Regions from separate parts of the Kineosporia succinea genome, predicted to be linked through region 3. Evidence: riboswitches for the same ligand, from Rfam matches in the RefSeq annotation. Region 3 holds a riboswitch; each other region holds the start of a gene.
The links. A riboswitch is a leader RNA that binds a small molecule or an ion and turns the genes downstream of it on or off. The one in region 3 is predicted to bind S-adenosylmethionine.
Positions count from the first base shown of each region.

Region 1: another riboswitch for S-adenosylmethionine. It lies ahead of J2S57_RS01560 (bifunctional o-acetylhomoserine/o-acetylserine sulfhydrylase); the one in region 3 lies ahead of J2S57_RS05120 (aminotransferase class V-fold PLP-dependent enzyme).
Region 2: another riboswitch for S-adenosylmethionine. It lies ahead of J2S57_RS06090 (nitrite/sulfite reductase); the one in region 3 lies ahead of J2S57_RS05120 (aminotransferase class V-fold PLP-dependent enzyme).

Region 1 is NZ_JAUSQZ010000001.1:335,319-339,959, reverse strand. It holds gene J2S57_RS01570 (matrixin family metalloprotease) at 1-631, shown strand, start outside; gene J2S57_RS01565 (DUF4192 domain-containing protein) at 784-2,052, shown strand; SAM riboswitch class IV at 2,186-2,297, shown strand; gene J2S57_RS01560 (bifunctional o-acetylhomoserine/o-acetylserine sulfhydrylase) at 2,389-3,705, shown strand; gene metX (homoserine O-acetyltransferase MetX) at 3,732-4,641, shown strand, end outside.
Region 2 is NZ_JAUSQZ010000001.1:1,357,551-1,362,191, forward strand. It holds gene J2S57_RS06080 (Dps family protein) at 1-489, opposite strand, end outside; gene J2S57_RS06085 (acyl-CoA dehydrogenase family protein) at 677-1,876, opposite strand; SAM riboswitch class I at 2,138-2,240, shown strand; gene J2S57_RS06090 (nitrite/sulfite reductase) at 2,455-4,242, shown strand; gene J2S57_RS06095 (phosphoadenylyl-sulfate reductase) at 4,475-4,641, shown strand, end outside.
Region 3 is NZ_JAUSQZ010000001.1:1,132,710-1,137,350, forward strand. It holds gene J2S57_RS05100 (hypothetical protein) at 1-152, opposite strand, end outside; gene J2S57_RS05105 (hypothetical protein) at 155-373, opposite strand; gene J2S57_RS05110 (MerR family transcriptional regulator) at 370-546, opposite strand; gene J2S57_RS05115 (GntR family transcriptional regulator) at 659-1,024, shown strand; SAM riboswitch class IV at 1,459-1,574, shown strand; gene J2S57_RS05120 (aminotransferase class V-fold PLP-dependent enzyme) at 1,612-3,096, shown strand; gene J2S57_RS05125 (putative bifunctional diguanylate cyclase/phosphodiesterase) at 3,167-4,641, opposite strand, start outside.

The sequences.
Region 1 (4,641 bases), 800 kb from region 3:
ACCCGCGCCCTCCGGCACCGGCGGCTTCAAGCTGCTGGAGTACCAGGACGACGGCTCCGGCGAGCCGGTTCGCTGGGACCCCTGCCGGCCGGTGCACTACGTGGTGCGGACGCAGGGAGCCCCACCCGGTGGGCAGCTGGCGGTCGAGCGGGCCGTTGCCGAGGTGGAGCGGATCACCGGCCTGCGGTTCACCTACGACGGCACCACCGCGGAACCGCCCACGGTCGACCGGCCGTCCCAGAACCGCGAGCGCTACGGCGAGCGCTGGTCACCGGTGCTGGTGGCGTGGACCGACCCGGCCGAGTACCCGCACATGAAGGGCTACGCCGGTCTGGGCGGCCCGGACACGGTGACGGGCTCCGGCCCCGGTTCGCGGCGCTACGTCAGCGGTGTGGTCTACCTCAACGCCGAGCACCTCTCCGAGGTGGCGACCTGGGCCGACGGGCAGGAACGCATCGACGCCGTGGTGCTGCACGAGTTCGGGCACGTCATCGGCCTGGACCACGTCGACGACCCGGGGGAGCTGATGTACCGCACGCCCACCGCGCAGTCGCACACCCACGGGTTCGAGGTCGGTGACCGGCGGGGTCTCGCCGAGCTCTCGGGCGGCCCCTGCTTCCGCGACTTCTGACGGACCTTCCCCGACGCGACCTTCCGCACCCAGCCCTTCCCCAACCCGACCTTCCACACCCAGGCTTTCCACAACCCGGCAGGAACCCCGGGTTGTCCACAGAGGGCCTGCGGAGCCGGTTCCGGGGAGGTGGGCGCGGCCAGTCTCGAGGCATGTCCTCCGACCTCACCGTGAACGAAGCCGGGCCCGCCGACCTGATCGCGGCCGTCTGGTACACCCTCGGCTTCCGGCCGCTCAACAGCCTGGTGCTCGTCTCGCTGCACGGCTCGCGCGGGCGGGTCGGCTCGATGCTGCGGGTCGATCTGACCCCGGCCTGGCTGGGGCCGGCCGGGGTGGTCCAGGTGCTCGACTCGGCGATCGATGCGCTGAAAGGCCCGGCCGCCGCCATGTTCGGGGTTCCGCCCGAGCCGGAGGGCGAGCCGCCACCACCCGGGCACTTCGGGCGGCCGGTGCACGACAACTGGGTGTCCGGCGATCTCCCGCCCGATCCCGACGAGGATCTCCCGCCCCGGGTGGTCGCGCTCGTCGCCACGCACGACGCGCTGTCCGTGCCGCCCCCGGCGGTGATCCGGGCGCTGCCCCACCGCATGCTGAAGGCCGGGCTGTGGCTGTACGACGTCATCGGCATCACGCCGACGGGGTTCCGGTCGCTGCGCTGCCCCGACGAGTCGTGCTGCCCGTCGTCGGGCCGGCCGCTGAGCCAGGTGGAGACGAGCCGGGTCGCCGTCGCCCACGTGCTGCGCGGCGACCAGCTCGCGGCGAGCGAGGAGGACATGATCGCCGACATCGGGCGCGCCACCGACGATCCGGGGGCTTCGCCGACGCGAGCCGGTGGCTCGCGGGAGCACGACCTCGGGGTGGAGGGTGAGAGCGGCGGTGCCCAGGCCGGGCCGGCCGACATCGGTGAGCGGGCCCGGCGCCTCTGGTGGCGCACGTGGAGCGCGCTGCTGGGCCACGCCGAGGGCTGGAGTTCCGACGAGCTGCAGGTGAGGTCGCTGAACGACCCGTTCCTGCGCGACGCGATCTTCGTGCGGCTGGCCGCGGCACCGGGAGAGTTGCGTCAACGGCTGCTCGGTCAGCTGCTGGCGGGCCGGGCGGCGCCGAACCTGTCCGACCACTGGGAGGAACTGTTCAGCGAGAAGCCCGACCGGGTGCTGCTGAACCGGGGCGAGGAAGTGCTGGCCGCCCTGGCCCGGCGCAGCACGGCGGCTGAGCGGGGGCCGGTGCTGACCGTGCTCGCTCTGCTGGCCTGGTACCGGGGCAACGGCGTGCGCACCCGGCTGCTGATGGAACGGGTGCGCGAGGAGAGCCCGGACCTGCCGGGCGCCCTGCCGAGGCTGGCCGAGCTGGTCGAGATGCTCTGCATCACCGGCACGGCACCGCCGTGGGTGGAGCTGCCGGGCGACCGGCAGGGCGGATGACCAGCACGACGACGGCCCAGGTCGAGGGCGGGAAGGCGGGGAAATGACGTTGATCACGCGTGCCCGGCGGGTGGGTCCAGATTCTGAGACGGCACGTGCCAACCCGCGTTCGCTCAATTACTGTGCAGATCCAGGTCATGAGTACCAGCGACAAGCCCCGGCTTGCTGGTCGGCAACCCTCGTTCCGCGGTGGGGTGCCCCGGGTGATGACCAGGTTGTCGCTGCGGCGACAGCAAGCGCGGTCGACGCCAGTCGACCCGTCTCGATGCCGGCGGGCCTGCGTGCCCGCCAGGGCACGGGTCTGCCACCTGTGCCCCTGAGCTTGGAGGTACACGGATGAGTGACGGCTGGTCGTTCGAGACCCGGCAGATCCACGCCGGTCAGACCCCCGACCCGGTGACCGGCGCGCGGGCGCTGCCGATCTACCAGACCACGTCGTACGTGTTCAAGGACACCGAGCACGCGGCGAACCTGTTCGGGCTCAAGGAGTTCGGGAACATCTACACCCGGCTCAACAACCCCACGACCGACGTGGTTGAGCAGCGTCTGGCCAGCCTCGAGGGCGGTGTGGGCGCGCTGCTGGTGGCGTCCGGCCAGTCCGCCGAGACCCTCGCACTGCTCAACGTGGCCGAGGCCGGCGACCACATCGTGGCCAGCCCGAGCCTCTACGGCGGCACCTACAACCTGTTCCACTACACGTTCCCGAAACTGGGCATCCAGGTCAGTTTCGTGGAGAACCCCGACGACCTGGCCTCCTGGCGGGCCGCGGTGCGCCCGAACACCAAGGCGTTCTTCGGCGAGACGATCTCCAACCCCAAGCAGGACGTGCTCGACATCGAGGGCGTCGCCGGGGTGGCGCACGAGGCCGGGGTGCCGCTGATCGTCGACAACACGGTCGGCACGCCCTACCTGATCCGGCCGCTGGAGTGGGGTGCCGACGTGGTCGTGCACTCGGCCACCAAGTACCTGGGCGGGCACGGCGGGGCGATCGCCGGTGTGATCGTCGACGGCGGCCGGTTCGACTACACGGCCGACCCCGAGCGGTTCCCGGGCTTCAACCAGCCCGACCCGAGCTACCACGGCCTGGTCTACGGGCGGGACCTCGGCGTCGGCAGCGCGCTCGGGGCGAACCTGTCCTACATCCTCAAGGCGCGCGTCCAGCTGCTGCGCGACCTCGGCCCGGCCGCGTCACCCTTCAACGCCTGGCTCATCGCCCAGGGCCTGGAGACGCTCAGCCTGCGCGTCGAGCGCCACGTGCAGAACGCCCAGGCCGTGGCCACCTGGCTGCAGGGCCGCGACGAGGTGGAGTCGGTGGCCTACGCCGGCCTGCCCAGCAGCCCCTGGTACGAGCTCGGGCAGAAGTACGCGCCGAAGGGAGCGGGCGCCATCGTGGCGTTCGAGATCCGCGGCGGGGTGGACGCGGGGCGTGCCTTCGTCGACGCGCTCGAGCTGCACAGCCTGGTCGCGAACATCGGCGACGTGCGCAGCCTGGTCATCCACCCGGCCAGCACCACCCACAGCCAGCTCACCCCCGAGGAGCAGCTGGTCACCGGTGTCACGCCGGGGCTGGTGCGGCTGTCCGTCGGCCTGGAGAACGTCGCGGACATCCTCGCCGACCTCGAGGCCGGGTTCCGGGCGGTTAAGGTCAGCTGAATCCATTGATTACGCAGGAGGTTTCCGTGCCCGCCACGCCGCCGGCATCCGGTGCCTGGCGGGCCGGGGACCCCGCGGGGGGCCGCCGCTTCGCCCGCATCGGTGACGTCTCGCTCGAACGCGCCGGCCGCCTCGAGAACGTCGAAATGGCCTACGAGACCTGGGGCACGCTCTCACCCTCGGGCGACAACGCGGTGCTGGTCCTGCACGCCCTCACCGGCGACAGTCACGTCACCGGTGACGCCGGTCCCGGCCATCCCACGCCGGGCTGGTGGAACGGCCTGATCGGGCCGGGCCGCGAGCTCGACACCGACCGCTGGTTCGTCGTGGCCCCGAACGTGCTCGGCGGCTGCCAGGGCAGCACGGGCCCGTCCAGCCCCGACCCGTCCTCACCCGAGGGGCGTCCCTACGGCAGCCGGTTCCCGTATCTCACGGTTCGCGACCAGGTGAACGCCGAGCTGGCGCTCACCGAGGTCCTCGGCATCGACAACTGGGCCCTCGTGGTCGGCGGGTCGATGGGCGGCATGCGCGCCCTGGAGTGGGCGATCATGGCGCCCGACCGCGTCGAACGACTCCTGGTGCTGGCCTCCACCGCGGCCGCCACCGGCGACCAGATCGCCTGGTGCTCCGCGCAGCTCATGGCGATCCGCTGCGACGCCAATTTCAACGGCGGCGACTACTACGACGCCGCCCCCGGCCAGGGCCCGCACAACGGCCTCGGCGTGGCCCGGCGCATCGCCCACACCACCTACCGCTCCGAGGCGGAGATCAACCTGCGTTTCGGGCGGCTCCCGCAGCAGGGCGAGAACCCGCTCGGTGGGGGAGGGCGCTTCGCGGTCGAGTCCTACCTCGACCACCACGCGAACAAGCTCACCCACCGGTTCGACGCCAACTCGTACCTGCGCCTCACCGAGACGATGAACTCGCACGACGTCG
Region 2 (4,641 bases), 220 kb from region 3:
CTCGGTGTTCGCACCGGCGGTGCTGAGCACGCCGCCGGCGTTCTCCAGGTGCGCCCGCACGAACCAGTGGAACTGCTCGATGTCGTGCAGGTGGCCGATCAGCAGGTCGTTGGTGACGTCGTCGAGGTCCTCGACGTCCTCGGCCGCCTTGCGGATGCTGCTGATGACGCCGACGTAGACGGTGTCGAGGGCGGCCAGGTGCTCGATCGCACCGGCCCGGCCGATCGAGTAGTCGTCCCAGTCGCGCTGCTCGACCAGTGCACCGGGAGTGCCCTGCGGGGAGCTGCCCAGGGTGGCGATGCGCTCGGCGACGTCGTCGGCGTAGTTACGCACCGCGTCCACCTGCGGGTCGATCATCTGGTGCACCGAGATGAAGTTCGGGCCGACCACGTTCCAGTGCACGTGCTTGAGCGTGAGGTGGAGGTCGTTGTAGGTGTGCAGGATCTTCTGCAGCACGGCCGCGGTCTGCGCGCCCTGATCGAGCGTCATCCCGGGCACCGTGTACGACGGCTGACCCCGGAACGCGTCGGGCTGGTTGTCGCTGACCTGAGTCGTGCTCAGCTGCTTCTTGCTGTTCGTGGAAGAAGTCGCGGTAGCCATGGGCACACGGTAGGTCTGCGGAAAACCCGTCGCAGGTCGAGACGTCCCGACCCGAAAAGCCCCGATTCTCACATGATCACGTGCGGGACGCGTACTCCTCCAGCAGCCGCCGGCCGATGATCATGCGCTGGATGTCGGCCGTGCCTTCACCGATCAGCAACATCGGCGCCTCCCGGTAGAGACGCTCGATCTCGTACTCCTTCGAGTAGCCGTAACCGCCGTGGATGCGGAACGCGTCTTCCACCACCTGCGCGCAGTACTCACTGGCCAGGTACTTCGCCATACCGGCCTCGAGGTCGTTGCGGGCGCCGGAATCCTTGACCCGCGCGGCCTTCACCATCATCTGGTGCGCGGCCTCGACCTTCACCGCCATCTCCGCGAGCCGGAACTGCACGGCCTGGTGCTCGGCGATCGGTTTCCCGAAAGTCTCGCGCAGCTGGGCGTAGTCGATGCCGAGCTCGAAGGCCCGCAACGCCACCCCGCACGCGCGGGCGGCGACGTTCACGCGCCCGACCTCCACCCCGTCCATCATCTGGTAGAAGCCGCGCCCGGGCACCCCACCCAGCAGACACGCCTGCTCCAGCCGGAAGCCGTCGAGGATCAGCTCGGTGGTGTCGACCCCCTTGTAACCCATTTTCTCGATCTTGCCCGGCACCGTGAGCCCGGGCGCGACCTCGCCGAAGCCGGGCGTCTTCTCGATCAGGAACGTCGACATGTTGCGGTAGACCGAGTCGGCGCCGGTCTCGGTGCGCACCAGCACCGCCACCAGACTCGACGTGCCCCCGTTGGTGAGCCACATCTTCTGCCCGTCCAGCACCCAGCCGCCGTCCTCGCAGACCCGGGCTCGGGAGCGGATCGCCGCCACGTCCGAACCGCAGTGCGGCTCCGACATCGAGAACGCGCCCCGCAGTTCGCCCGCCGCCATCCGCGGCAGGTAGCGCTGCTTCTGCTCGTCGGTGCCGTGCTGCAGCAGCATCCAGGCCAGGATGAAATGAGTGTTCACGATGCCCGAGACGCTCATCCAGCCCCGGGAGAGCTCCTCCACCACGAGTGCGTAGGTCAGCAGCGACTCGCCCAGACCGCCGTACTCCTCGGGGATCATGAGGCCGAAGACGCCCATCTCCCGCAGTCCCTCGACGATCGCGGCCGGGTACTCGTCGGCGTGCTCCAGCTCGGTGGCCACCGGCAGGATCCGCTCGTCCACGAAGACCCGCACCGCCTTGAGGATCTCCCGCTGCTCTTCGCTCAGGCCCTCGGTGCTCTGCAGACGCCCCATCGCGCACTCCCGCCCTCGGTACGGCCGAATCGCTTCGAGTATCCGGAGCGACGCGGGTCGGCACATCGGGCCCTCATGTGAGCGACACCACTCCGTAACGGCCCGGCTCTTTCAGGTGACCGCCGGGTACGGGGAATCAGGCGTGCGGACTGCAGGTTTTCGAAGGACGGGTTCACGACCGGAGACCAAAGCCTCGCTTTGGTCGTCCCAAATCCTGGACTTGCCGATTGACGATCTCCTTATGTGAACGTACGGTCAAGAAAACCATCCAGAGCGGCTGAGAGACCTGGCTCGACGACGCCGCAGCAACCACCCGACATCCAGCAGATGCCGGGGCCGGTGCTACCGCCAGGACCGATGGAGGAGAACATGCGAGCGCAGCCACCGCCCGGAGGTTCCACGGTCACGAGAGCGACCGTGAAGAGCCTCACCCGGCGTGCCTACGTCGATCTGCTGCGGACCGCCAGCGCCGCCTGTCGGTAGTAACCGTCCAGATCCGCCGCTCGCCCACCGAAGACCACAACGTCACCGATCGTCCCTGTCCGCCGGATACGGCCGATCGGGTGATGCGCGCGGTCATGGGGTGTGCCCGCTACCGCCCGTCACCCCTTCAAGGCCGTCAGTCAATCCCGGAGGAACCACTCGTGAGCACCGACACCGCCCAGACCGGCGCCGGTACCGTCTTCCCGCCGAAGCCGAAGCGCTCGGAGGGACAGTGGGCCCTGGGCGAGACCACCCCTCTGACGCCGAACGAGAAGTGGAAGGCGGAAGAGGGTGGTCTCGCGGTGCGTGAGCGCATCGACGCCTACGCCCGGGGCGGTTTCGCGAGCATCCCGGGTGACGACCTGCGGGGCCGGATGCGCTGGTGGGGTCTTTACACCCAGCGCAAGCCCGGGATCCACGGCGGACGCACCGCCTCGCTGGAGCCGCACGAGCTGGACGACGAGTACTTCATGCTCCGCGTCCGCACCGACGGTGGCGCCGTCGACCTGAACCAGTTGCGCACGCTCGCCGACCTCTCCACCCGGTACGCGCGGGACACCGCGGACGTCACCGACCGGCAGAACATCCAGTACCACTGGATCCGGATCGAGGACATGCCGGAGATCTGGTCGCGTCTGGGCGATGCGGGCCTCATCACCACCGATGCCTGCGGTGACACGCCGCGCGTGATCCTCGGTTCGCCGGTCGCCGGAGTGGCCGCCGACGAGATCATCGACGGGACGCCGGCGCTGCTCAAGATCCGCGAGCTCTTCGTGGGTGACGAGGAACTGCAGAACCTGCCGCGCAAGTTCAAGACGGCCATCAGCGGCAACCCGAGCCAGGACGTGGCCCACGAGATCCACGACATCGCCTTCGTGGGCGTGAACCACCCCGAGCACGGGCCGGGTTTCGACCTCTGGGTCGGCGGGGGCCTGAGCACCAACCCGATGCTGGCCAAGCGCCTGGGTGCCTGGGTGCCGCTCGACGAGGTGCACGAGGTCTGGCACGGCGTCATCAAGATCTTCCGCGACTACGGCTACCGCCGTCTGCGCAACCGGGCCCGCCTGAAGTTCCTGATGGCCGACTGGGGCCCGGAGGTCTTCCGCGAGGTGCTCGAGCAGGAGTACCTGGGGCGCAAGCTCATTGACGGCCCCGCCCCGGAACTCCCGGCGGGCTCGCGGCACGACCACGTCGGGGTGCACCGGCAGAAGAACGGCAAGTTCTACGTCGGGATCACCCCGGTCGTCGGCCGGGTCAGCGGCACCGTGCTGGCGAAGCTGGCGGACGCGGCGGAGAAGGCGGGCAGCAACCGCCTGCGGTTCACGCCGCAGCAGAAGATCGTGATCCTCGACGTGGTGGCCTCCAAGGTGCCCGACCTGCTCGACGAGCTCGAGGAGATCGGGCTCTCCGCAAGGGCTTCCGCGTTCCGGCGGGGCACGATGGCCTGCACCGGGATCGAGTTCTGCAAGCTGGCGATCACGGCGACCAAGTCGACCGCGACCACGCTGGTGAGTGAGCTGGAGAACCGGCTGGCCGACGTGCCGGAACTGTTCACGCTCGACGGGCCGAGCCTGTCGATCAACATGAACGGCTGCCCGAACTCCTGCGCCCGCGCCCAGATCGCCGACATCGGCCTGAAGGGTGTCCAGCTGCCGAATCCGGCCGACCCGCAGGGCGAAACGGTCGACGGCTTCCAGATCCACCTTGGCGGTGGGCTCGGCGTGCACGCCGGGTTCGGCCGCAAGGTCCGGGGCCTGAAGTCGACGGCGGCCGACCTGCCCGACTACGTCGAGCGTCTCGTGCGCCGCTGGATCGCTCAGCGCAAGGACGACGAGACCTTCGCGGCCTGGGTGATCCGGGCCGACGAGGCCGATCTGGCGTGAGCGAGACGACGAGAGCGGTTCCGTACTGCTGCCCGTTCTGCGCTGAGGAAGACCTGCGACCGGTCGCGAGCGGCACGGTCGAGGGTCTCACCCGCGGCGGCTGGCACTGCCGGAGCTGTCTTCGCCTGTTCAGCCTGAGCTTTCACGGACTGCACCAGCCGGCGCAGCTCGATTCCCCCATTCCTGAAACGTCATCCACTCATGCGGGCTCCCGCCTAGGAGAGTGACAGCAATGATCGGATCCCTGATCAGCCGGCCCGAGGACGTCGCGGCCGCCCTGGAGAACGACCCCGAAGGTTTCGCGGCCGAGGCCAACTCGGTGCTCGAGGGTGCCGACCCGCTCACCGTTCTGGGCTGGGCCGGAAAGGCTTTCGGCAAGAGCCTGGTGATCACGGCGTC
Region 3 (4,641 bases):
CCCGCGCCCGCCGGGATGCCGATCAGCATCAGCCAGCCGCTGTGGAAAGCGATGTAGATGAGGGCGACGCCGGCGAAGGCCAGGAGCGCCCCGGTGCCGACCAGGCGGTGCTGCGGGCTGACCTCACGGGCCTGGGTGAAAAGACGCTTCACTGTTACTCCTTCGGGAAGACCAGGAAGTGGCAGAGCCATTTGCCCGTGGGCAGTCCGGCGGGGATGTGGCTGGGGTCGGGGACGATGTCGAAGTTCTCGTGCCCCAGTTCGCCCACTACGGCGATCGCGGCCAGAAGTCGGGCCACCAGCAAGCTTTCGCCGATCCTGGAGATCGTGAAGATCGGTCGACGCTCTTTGGTTTCGACGGTCGCGGCACTCACGCTGCGACCTGATCGGCGTACGGGTCGCCAGCAACGAGCGCGGCAACGGCGGCGTCGCAGACGTTCCAGGGGCCGCGCAGCTTGCGGCTGGCGGGGAGCTGGCCGGAGTAGATCCAGCGCAACACCGTGGATTCGTCGCGCCCGACCGCTCTGGCGACATCGGGGACCTGCATCGGCTGCACCTCCTGATCTTCATGTAAGTCCTGCACTTCTTTAAGCACACAGTACATACATGAAGATGGAAGAGGCAACCCATTCCTGCGACCATGTACCGCAGGTGCATATATGCAGGAGGAGCGAGTGGCGGGAAAGAACGATGTGGCGGAGACGATCCGACAGGGGATCGTCGACGGGGAGCTGAAGCCGGGGCAGTCCATCGGCTCCATCGACGCGACCGCACAGAAGTACGAAGCGAGCGTCGGCGCCACTCGGCTCGCCTTCCAGGAACTGGTGCAACAGGGCTACCTGGTGGCGCGCGGACGGGCTGGGCACTTCGTCGCGGACACGATCCCCGACGATCCCGTAGCTGCGCTTCCGCGCCGGTTGTCGACCGATCGACTGGAGTCGATCGAGGAGAAGCTCGACGACGCCCTCCCCTTACTCCAGGACATCATCAAGCGACTGGACCGCTTGGAGCGTCGCCAGAAGTAGCGCCCGCAGGGGAAGCCAGGAGCACCCCGTCCACCCATTGCCGAGGCAATACGCTGGCCTCCTGAAAGGGCTCAAACTGGGCTCGAAACGGAGATAAAGCGCATGATCAGGCGGCAGCAGAAGCTGCCTGACCTGCACGAACGGCGTCTGCACAGGTGGACGGGGAGCGAGCTACTCGGGTTCGAGTCCCCCCTCGCGCACCAGCAGTGCTGTATCCCAGCACCGGGCGGCGACACCCGCTGTCACCACCATTTCAACACGAGTGACATGTGCCACAGGCCTTCAATGGCGGACGCTCCGGTCGCCGACCGATTCCCGGCTCACCACAGGCGTTTACGCCCCTCGGGCGAACCCGGGCCCGCCCGCGTCTCGCAGAGCGAGACCTGGGGGATCACCCCTTGAGCGTTTCCAGAACGTCACCTAACGTGGACGCAGGTCATGAGTGCCAGCGCATAGCCCCGGCTTGCTGGCCGGCAACCCTCCTCCGCGGTGGGGTGCTCCGGGTGAAGACCTGGCGGCGGCCGAACCCGGTCCGCTGCAAGCGCGGACCCGGACGGCATCGGGTCCCAGATCCGAGGAGCACCGCCATGTCTGCGTCCACCTTCCGCAACTCCCGCTACCGCCAGACCCAGGGTGTGGCCACCCCGGCCGGCGGCATCGCCACGTACACCTCCCCCGAGGCCGCCCGCGCGAGCGCCCCCGCCCGGCTCCCGATCGGCCCGCTCCTGCCCGTCGTCGGTGGCAACCTGGCCGCGCCGCTGGCCGGTGATGGCACGCCGGGCACGACCGGCCGCACGGCCCGGGCCGTGAACCTCGACTACGCCGCGAGCGCCCCCGCCCTGCAGGCCGTGGCCGATCACGTGGCCGAGGTGCTGCCGTACTACGCCAGCGTGCACCGCGGCGCCGGTTACGCCTCGCAGGTCAGCACGGCGCTGTACGAGAGCGCCCGGCAGACCGTGGGCGCGTTCGTCGGGGCCCGACCGGGCGACCTCACGATCTTCACGCGCAACACCACCGACGCGCTGAACCTGCTGGCCGCCTCGGTCCCGCAAGACGGTCCGGGCGCCGGCGAGGTGATCGTGCTGGACGTCGAGCACCACGCCAACCTGCTGCCCTGGACGAGTGGCGCGCACCGGCTGATCCCGACGGCGGCCACGGTGGCCGAGACGGTCGCGGCGCTGGAGGCCGCGCTGGCCGAGCGGCCGGCGGCGCTGGTCGCGGTGACCGGATGTAGCAACGTGACCGGTGAGATCCTCCCGGTCGCTGAGATCGCCCGCATCGCGCACGCTCACGGCGCCCGCATCGTGGTCGACGGCGCCCAGCTGGTGCCGCACCGCCGCGTCGACATCGCGGCGCTGGACATCGACTACCTGGCCTTCTCGGGCCACAAGCTCTACGCCCCGTTCGGTTCCGGCGTGCTGATCGGTCGCTCCGACTGGCTGGACGTGGCGCCGCCGCACCAGCTCGGGGGTGGCGCGGTGCGCGCGGTCAACGCCGAGGGCCGGGCCACCTGGACCACCGGGGTGGCGCGGCACGAGGGCGGTACCCCCAACGTGCTCGGCGCGGCGGCCCTGGCCGCGGCCTGCCGGGCGATCGCCGAGCTGCCCGAAGGTGCGATCGAGGAGCACGAAGCGGCTCTGTCCGAGCGGCTTCTCGAGGGTCTGGAGTCGATCCCGCAGGTGCGCGTGCTGCGCGCGTGGTCGGACAGCACCGAGCGGGTCGGCGTGGTCGGCTTCACGGTCGAGGGTCACGAGGCCGCCCGGGTCGCCGTGTACCTGTCGGCCGAGCACGGTGTCGGTGTGCGCGACGGCAAGTTCTGCGCGCACCCGCTGCTCAACCGGCTGGGCGTCACGGGTGGCGCGCTGCGCGCCAGCCTCGGCCTGGGCTCGCGCAGCGAAGACGCCGAGCGCCTGGTGCACGCCGTGCGCACCCTGGTCACCGAGGGCGAGAAGCTCAGCTACGAGCAGATCGACGGTGCCTGGACCCCGGTGAACGACGACCGCCCGGCCCCGAGCTGGTCGACGTGGGGCGAGACCAACCCGGTCGACGGCAACTCGGAGTGCGGCTTCTAGGACCTCCGGAAAAGCCCCGGGAACCTCAGTTCCCGGGGCTTTTCCATGCCTGGCCGCCCAGAACCAGAACTCAGGACGACCGCCGCACCGACGACTCCTGCGCCGCCACCGCGACGGCCACCTGGGTCCAGGGCATCGGCCGGCCGTAGAGCCAGCCCTGCCCCCGGTCGGCGGCGACCGCACGGCAGCGCTCGGCCTCGTGCTCCTCCTCGATGCCCTCCATGACCACCCGGATACCCAGGCGGTGGGACATCCGGATCACCCCGTCCACGATCGCGACGGTCTTGGCCTCGGAGTTCAGGCTCTGGGTGAGCGACTTGTCGAACTTCAGCACCTGCACCGGAAGTCGCCGCAGGTAGCCCAGCGCCGAGTACCCGGTGCCGAAGTCGTCGATCGCCAGCTCGACGCCCAGCCCGCGCAGCTCGGCGAGCACGGGGATGGCCGGGTCCCCCTCGTCCACCAGGATGGCCTCGGTGATCTCGACGACGATCCGGTCCGGCGGGATGCCCAGGCGGGTCAGGTGGTGACGCATCAGATCCACGAAACCGGGTGCGCGCAGCTGGATCGGGGACGCGTTGACCGAGACGCTGAGCCCCGCCGAGAACACCCCGGCCTCCGACGCCGAGAGCAGCGTCTCGCTGAGCAGCTGCTCGCCGAGCGCCACGACCATGCCGGTCTGCTCGGCCACCGCGATGAACTCGTCCGGCGGGATCGGGCCGAGTTCCTCGTCGGTCCACCGGGCCAGCGACTCGAAGCTGATCAGCCGGCCGTCGGTGAGGTCGACGATCGGCTGCCCGACCGTGTGCACCGATCCGGCGGCGATGGCCAGGCGCAGCCGTTGTTCCAGGCGCAGCCGGCGTTCGCGGGAGGCGGCGACCGCACCGGTGTAGATCTCCACCGAGTTACGCCCCGACGCCTTGGCGGCGGCGAGCGCGGCCGCCGACTCGGCCAGCCCTTCGATCCGGTTACCGTCCCCGAGAGCCGAGACCGACGCGTCCTCAAGCAGGAGGTCACCGCGCACCAGGCGACCCACCCCGATACTGGCCGACAGGCCAGCGCCGGGACACTCGCGCTCGAGGGCGGCGCCGACCGCACCCCGCACCCGGTCGCCCAGCTGGGAACCGGCCTTGAGGTCGCCGGGGGCCAGGAGCGCGAACTCGTCGGCCCCGATGCGCGCGACCGTGACGTCGGACGAGGCGAACTCGCGCAGGGCGCCCGCCGCGGCGACCAGGAGACGGTCTCCCCCGCTCTGCCCGAGCAGGTCGTTCATCTCCTTGAACCCGTCGATGTCGAGGGTGAGCACGGCCCACGGGGTGGTTCCGTGGCGCAGCTCGGTGATCCGGTCGATCAGGGCCCGGCGGTTGGGCAGGCCGGTGAGCGCGTCGTAGAAGGCCTGGGTGCGCAGCCGTTCGGTGAGGCGCAGACGCAGGTAGGCACTGGTGAGCTCGCGGATCAGGAGCAGCAGGCCGAGACCGGTGAGGAGCAGCACGGTTCCGGGGTCGAGGGCCAGCCCGCGGTGGCGTCCGACCAGCATTCCGGCGACCA